DNA from 2 places in the Zoogloea sp. GDB6 genome. Region 1 is predicted to be linked to the other one. Evidence: predicted binding sites of a transcription regulator. Region 1 holds the regulator's gene; the other holds the start of a gene.
What was found. Region 1 encodes LexA, which represses DNA repair genes until DNA is damaged. Its sites were predicted from a motif close to ACTGTATNTANATACAGT; they were not measured.
Positions count from the first base shown of each region.

Region 1 (3,405 bases):
CAGGCTGTCACCGCTGTTCTTGCCGTGCAGGGCTTCCTCGATCACGGTGAAGATGCCGTCGTAACCGCCATGCATGTACACCAGCGGGTGCTGGCCGTCGTCGATCACGTTGCCATCCGGGTCGGTAACCTTGTAGTCAAGCGTGACGACCGTGTTCTTGGCGATTTCCATTTACATTCCTTGAGTTGAGTTGCTTTATCAGCTGGAAGACTTCGGCGGCATGGCCGCGCGGATTCACATCGTGCAGCACATGCTGCACCACCCCGTCGCTGGAGATGATGAAGGTCGAGCGGCGCACGCTGCGCTTGGCAACCCCATCGACCACGGCCGACAGCCACACACCGTACAGGCGGCAGACCTCGCCGTCCTCGTCGGACAGTAATCCCACCGACAGGCCGTGCTGGTCGCGGAAATCGGCATGGGTCAGGCAGTCGTCGGGACTGATGCCGATCACCATGCAGCGTTCCTGCTCGAAGTCGGCATCGTGGTCGCTGAAGTCGATGGCCTGGCGCGTGCAGCCGGGAGTGTTGTCACGGGGATAGAAGTACAGGACTACGTGTCTGGAACCCAGTACCGACGCCAGATCGAACATCTCCATGTCGGCATCGGGCAGGGAAAAGAGCGGAGCGGGCGAGCCTTCAGAAGGCGACGCGGGCGAGTCGGAGGATTCTAACCGAGCAGCGCCGAGAACTCTACCCGAAGCGTGTTGCGGACTGACGAACATGGGCATCTCTCCTCCGGGGGCTGGGCTCTCGCGAACCCGTGCGGGTTGGGGTGAAATCTATCTATGTGGCGTGCCTTGTCTGCGAAATCTGTTGGCTGGTGTTCCGGATGCCAGCTTGCCACACCTGCATCAATCAGGAGAAGGCATGCTCTTGAATGGATAGTCCACCGAGGGCGGGGGCTCAAGTCATTTATGCCCGGAGCCTGCAGTTTGTCACGCCTCCCGAAGCCCGGCTCCCGGCTGACAAAGGCTCGCCCGGCTTGTCATCCGTCGAAACCTGTATAAAATTACACAAGACTCACAGGAGCCCTCCAATGTCCGACAATCTCACCCCCCGCCAACAGGAAATCCTCCAGCTGATCCGCGACACCGTGGAGCAGGAAGGGCGTCCGCCGACCCGGGCCGAGATCTGCACCGCCTTCGGCTTCCGCTCCCCCAACGCGGCGGAAACCCATCTGCGCGCCCTGGCCGCCAAGGGCGCCATCTCCCTGGAAGAAGGCCGCGCCCGCGGCATCCGCCTGAAGGAAGGCCTCGGCCTGCCGCTGATCGGGCGGGTCGCCGCCGGCAGCCCCATCCTCGCCGCCGAGCATGTGCAGGGCCGCTACCAGGTGGACCCGGGCCTGTTCTCCCCGCGCGCCGATTACCTGCTGATGGTGCGCGGTCTCAGCATGCGCGACGCCGGCATCCTCGACGGCGACCTGCTGGCCGTCCATCGCACCACCGAGGTCCGGGACGGGCAGATCGTCGTCGCCCGCGTGGAGGACGAAGTCACCGTCAAGCGCCTGGCCCGCAAAGGCCCCATCGTCGAGCTGCTGCCGGCCAACCCGGACTTCGAGCCCATCGTCGTGGACACCCGCAACGACCAGCTGGAAATCGAAGGCATCGCCGTCGGCCTGATCCGCAACGACAGCTTCTGACCCACCGGCATCGCCTGAACCACGCCATGGCCGCCCCCGCCTTATCCCTAAATCACCTGGTCTGGCGCGGCGACCGGCTGGCCACGCCAGCCTTGCCGGGGCGGCCGACCGGTCATGCCGCACTCGACGCAGTCCTGCCGGGCGGTGGTTGGCCCCTCGCCGCGCTGAGCGAACTGCTGCTGCCCCGTAATGGCATCGGCGAACTGGGTTTGCTGCTACCCCAGCTCGCCAATGTGCCAGCCGGCCGCTGGGCGGCCTGCATCGCCCCGCCCGGCCTGCCCTATGCGCCAGCCCTCGCCGCCGCTGGCGTGCCCCTCGAGCGCCTGCTCATCGTACAGGCCGAGAGCCCGGCCCACGCCCGCTGGGCGGCCCGTCAGGCCCTCGACTCCCGCAGCTGCGAGGTGGTCCTGCTATGGCTGGCCGACGCCGACATGGGCGCGCTGCGCCGCCTGCAACTGGCCGCCGAGGAAAGCGGCACGCCGCTGATCCTGCTCCGCCCCGAAAGCGCGGCCCACCAACCTTCCCCGGCCGTCCTGCGGTTGGCGCTCAGCCCCTGCCGCGGCGGCCTCGGGATCCGCATCCTCAAGCGCCGCGGGCCGCAACTGGCCGCCCCCCTGGCGCTCGAACTCCCGTGGCCAGGCGGTGGCACACGGCCCGACTGCGGCCTCGAACATCCTTCGACGGCAACGATCGATCCGCAGCCCTCCTCCCCCTCCGGCAAGCATGCTCTGGTGCGCCCTTTACCTCCCCGATCTGCCCCTCCAGGTCTTCACGCGGGGGCGCAGTGAGGCCGCCCCGCTTGCGGTCCTCGATGGCCACCCTCGCCGGCGGGTGGTGGCCGCGGATCCAGCGGCAGTGGCGCGCGGCGTGGAGCCAGGGCTTGGGCGGGCCAGCGCACTGGCCATAGTGCCGGCGCTGTGCCTGGTCGACCGGCAGCCGGCCCTCGAACACGCGGCGCTGATCGACATCGCCACCTGGGCCGGACGTTTCACTCCCGCCATCAGCCTCGACCCGCCCCACGCCATCCTGCTGGAAGTGGAAACCTGTCTGCGCCTGTTCGGCGGACTCGTTCCGCTGGGCCAGCAGATCACCCAGGGAATCGAAGACCTGGGCTTCCACGCCCACCTGGCCATCGCGCAGACACCGCTGGCCGCCCGCTGGCTGGCCCGCTTCGACAGCGCTGATGACGTGGGCGCACCGCTTGCCAGCAGGCTCGACCCACTGCCGCTGATCGCCCTCGCCGACGGCACACCGGTCGGCCCCGACAGCCTGGACCTGCTCACCGGCACCGGCCACGTCACCCTGGGAGAAGTGCGCCACCTGCCGCGCCACGGTCTGGCCCGGCGCCATGCCCAGGCGGTCACCGACGCCCTCGATCGGGCTTATGGGCGCATCCCCGATCCACGTCCGTGGTTCAAGCCGCCCGAACGCTATGCGTCCCGCCTGCCGCTGCCGACCCCGTCCGACCAGGTGGACACCCTGCTGTTCGCCACCCGCCGCCTACTCGCCGGCCTGGCCGGCTGGCTGGACGCCCGTCAGGCCGGCATCGAGCGTTTCACGTTGGTCCTGGAGTTCGAGCGCAACAGCCAGGCGCCGGAAGCGCCGCTCGAAATCGTGCTGGGCACCCTCTCCCAGGACATGCAGCGCTGCCAGCTGCTGGCCCGCGAGCACCTGAACCGCCTGCCCCTGCCGGCCGCCGTCGACGCCTTGCGGCTCACTGCCGACGAGCCCCGTCCGCTGGCGCCGCCCGCTGGCGAACTCTTT
Region 1 is NZ_CM161497.1:2,808,967-2,812,371, forward strand. Features, by position in the region: gene AC1PQG_RS12740 (FKBP-type peptidyl-prolyl cis-trans isomerase) at 1-171, opposite strand, end outside; partial or broken gene AC1PQG_RS12745 (peroxiredoxin) at 137-637, opposite strand; gene lexA (transcriptional repressor LexA) at 1,039-1,641, shown strand; gene imuA (translesion DNA synthesis-associated protein ImuA) at 1,668-2,429, shown strand; gene AC1PQG_RS12760 (Y-family DNA polymerase) at 2,365-3,405, shown strand, end outside.

Region 2 (3,405 bases), 2.1 Mb from region 1:
ACGAGATCCTGCGCCAGTCCCGCGCCGGCGTGCCGACCGCGACGCTGCTGGATACCCTCGCGCGTACCAGCACCCGCCATGCGCTCAGCCCGTCCGAGGCGATCCGTCTGCGTGAGCAGGGCGTCGCACCCGAGGTGCTTGATGCGATCACCGCCACCCAGGAACGCTGGGCCCGCGACCAGGCCACCGCCGACAAGGTGCGCCGCGATACCGAGCAGGCCGCCGCGCTCGACAAGGCGAAGGCCGACGCGGAGCGTTACCGCATGCAGTCGCAGCCCTACTGGGACCCGCTGTGGTCCTATCCCTACGCCTATCCGCCGGGCTACCCGGGCTGGCGCGGCTATGGCGGCATCGGCTGGGGCGGGCGCATCCGGCGCTGAGCCCGCTGCATTCCCCTCTCAGAAAAGTGCTAACTGCCGGTCGTCGCCGGGCCGCGGCGGCGGGCGGAAGGCCGCCGTGTTGAGGCGTCGCCGCGAACGGTTGAGTCCCAGCCGTTCCGCCAGCCGCTGCATGCGCTGGCTGTAGAGATCGGCGAAGACGCCCTCACCGCGCATGCGGTGGCCAAAGCGCTTGTCGTACAGCTCGCCGCCGCGCAACTGGCGCAGCAGGCTCATCACGTGCCGGGCCCGGTCGGGGAAATGGCTGTCCAGCCAGTCGGCGAACAAATCCTTCAATTCGTAGGGCAGACGCAGCAGCGCGTAGCCGGCGGTATCGCTGCCGGCCGCGTGGGCCGCTTCGAGCACCGCTTCCAGCTCGTGGTCGTTGATGGCCGGGATCAACGGTGCGAACAGCGTGCCGACCGGCACCCCGGCCGCGTGCAGGCGTTCCATCGCCGCCAGGCGCCGGGCCGGCGTCGCTGCGCGGGGTTCCAGCTTGCGGGCCAGCGCCGGGTCGAGGGTGGTGATCGAGAAGATCACGTGCACCAGGTCGTCCCGCGCCATGTCGGCGAGCAGGTCCAGGTCGCGCTCGATCAGCGCCGACTTGGTGACGATGGACACCGGGTGGCGCGTCTCGGCGAGGATCTCCAGCAGCTGGCGGGTCAGGCCGAGGCGCCGCTCGACCGGTTGCCAGCCATCGGTGTTGATGCCCAGCGCGATCGGCTCGCAGCGGTAGCCGGGGGCGGCCAACTCACGGCGCAGCACCGCCGGTGCGTCGGGTTTCCACGCAATCTTCGTCTCGAAATCCAGCCCCGGCGACAGGCCCAGGTAGGCGTGGGTCGGTCGCGCGAAGCAGTACGCGCAACCGTGCTCACAGCCTTTGTAGGGATTGACCGACTGGTTGAAGGGCACGTCCGGCGAGCTGTTGCGGGTGATCACCGACTTGGCCTGGTCGAGGATCAGCGTCGTCGCCGGGCCCCTGGGCGGGTCAGCGGTGTCGTCCGCAGCGTCAGTGGCGCTTTCCCAGCCGTCGTCGAAACCGTCGCGGCGCCAGGCTGCGAAGCGGCTGTCCGGGTTCAGGCGGCTGCCGCGTCCGCGGGGTGGGGCAGGCTTCATCGGAATTGTGTGTATAAAAATACAGTATATCCAATCGCACCGATCTTGCCGATCGATGCGTTTACGCCTTTTTTATGTGGGCGGTGCAACAATTTGCATTGTCTTCCCCTCGGGCGTCCCGACCGGCGCCGCGCCCCATGCCCGTTCCCTTGCCCCGTCTGCTGTTCGAATCGCAATCGGTGCGCTTCCGCTACTTGCTGGCCGTGCTCGTCTGCGTGCTGGCGCTGGGCGTGGCGCTGTCCCTGCGCGATGTGCTCGATCTGGCCAACGCGGTGATGATCTTCCTGCTGGCCGTCGTGCTGGTGGCCAGTCGCCTCGGGCGTGGGCCGGCGGTGGCGGCCTCCCTCGCCTGTGTGACGCTGTTCGATTTCTTCTTCGTGCCGCCGCGTTTTTCGTTCGCGATCAGCCACGGCCAGTACCTGGTGACCTTCCTGGTGATGCTGGCGGTGTCGCTGCTGATCGGCCAGCTCACCGCTGGCCAGCGCCGGCAGGCCTACGACGCCGGCCGCCGGGAGCGCATCGTCCGCGCGCTGTACGACCTCGCCAAGCGTCTGGCCGGTGTGCGCCAGCCGGGGGAGGTGGATCGGGCCCTGCAGGACTTCATCGGCAGACAGCTGGGGGCCGATGCATGGCTGCTGCTGCCCGGCGCCGACCGTGGCCTGCGGGTGGAGAGCTTCGCGGCGGGTACGCTCGGCACACTGGACATGCAGATCGGCCACATGGTGCTCGACAGCGGCCGCGTCATCGAGTCGGGGGCCTCCGAGCGGCCCGGCCGGCGCCGCCATTTCCTGCCGCTGGCCGGGGCTGGCGAGGTGTGCGGTGTGCTGATCGTCTCGCTGGCCGAGGATGCGATCGACGAGCTGCCGCTGCTGGAAGCCCTCACCTCGCTGGCGGCGACGGCGGTGGAGCGCCTGCACTTTGTTGCCGCTGTCCAGTCGGCGCAGCTGGAGGCGGAGTCCGAGCGCTTGCGCAGCTCCATCCTGTCGGCCTTGTCCCACGACGTGCGTACGCCGCTGACCGCCCTCTACGGGATGGCGGACTCCCTGGCACTGCTGCGCGAGCCCTTGCCGGACGAGGCGCGCGAACTGGCGGCGGCGATCCGCGAGCAGGCCCTGCGCGTGAACGGAATGGTGGACAAGCTGCTCGACATGGCCCGTCTGCAGAGCGGCCGCGTCAGCCTGCGCAAGGACTGGCAGTCCATCGAGGAGGTGGTCGGCTCCAGCCTGCAGCTGCTGGGCCCGGCGATGGCGCGGCATCCGGTGCGCACCAGCGGCCTTGGCGAGTTGCCGCTGGTGCAGTTCGATGCCGTGCTGCTGGAGCGGGTCTTCTGCAACCTGTTCGAGAACGCCGCCAAGTACGCGCCGCCGGATACGCCGGTCCATGTCAGCGCCCGCGCCGGCGCCGAGCTGCTCGAAGTGCAGGTGAGGAGCAGCGGCGAGGGTTTTCCGCCGGACCGCCTGGAGCAGGTCTTCGAGCTGTTCGAGCGGGGCGGCAGCGAAGGTCCGGTGGCCGGCATGGGCGTCGGCCTGGCGATCTGCCGCAGCATCGTCGAAGCCCATGGCGGCACCATCCGCGCCTTCAATCCACCGGCGGGGGGCGGCTGCGTGGCTTTCACGTTACCCCTTGGCACACCGCCAGCCATCGATGTCGAGGCGCTGGAATCCGGAGTGTTGCCATGAATGGTCCGCAGATCCTGGTTGTCGAGGACGAACGCCAGATCCGCCGTGTCGTACGTTCTGCGCTGGAGTCCGAGGGCTGCCGCGTGCAGGAGGCGGACAGCTGCGGTCAGGCCCTGATCGAGGCGGGAAACAGTCGGCCGGACCTGGTGATCCTCGACCTCGGCCTGCCGGATACCGATGGTGCCCACTTCATGCAGGACTTCCGCAGCTGGTCGTCGGCGCCGGTGCTGGTG
Region 2 is NZ_CM161497.1:685,525-688,929, forward strand. Features, by position in the region: gene AC1PQG_RS03085 (hypothetical protein) at 1-380, shown strand, start outside; gene AC1PQG_RS03090 (PA0069 family radical SAM protein) at 399-1,493, opposite strand; gene AC1PQG_RS03095 (DUF4118 domain-containing protein) at 1,631-3,172, shown strand; gene AC1PQG_RS03100 (response regulator) at 3,169-3,405, shown strand, end outside.
Region 2: a site for LexA is predicted at 1,502-1,519, ahead of AC1PQG_RS03090 (PA0069 family radical SAM protein). Genes of this name have one in related genera too.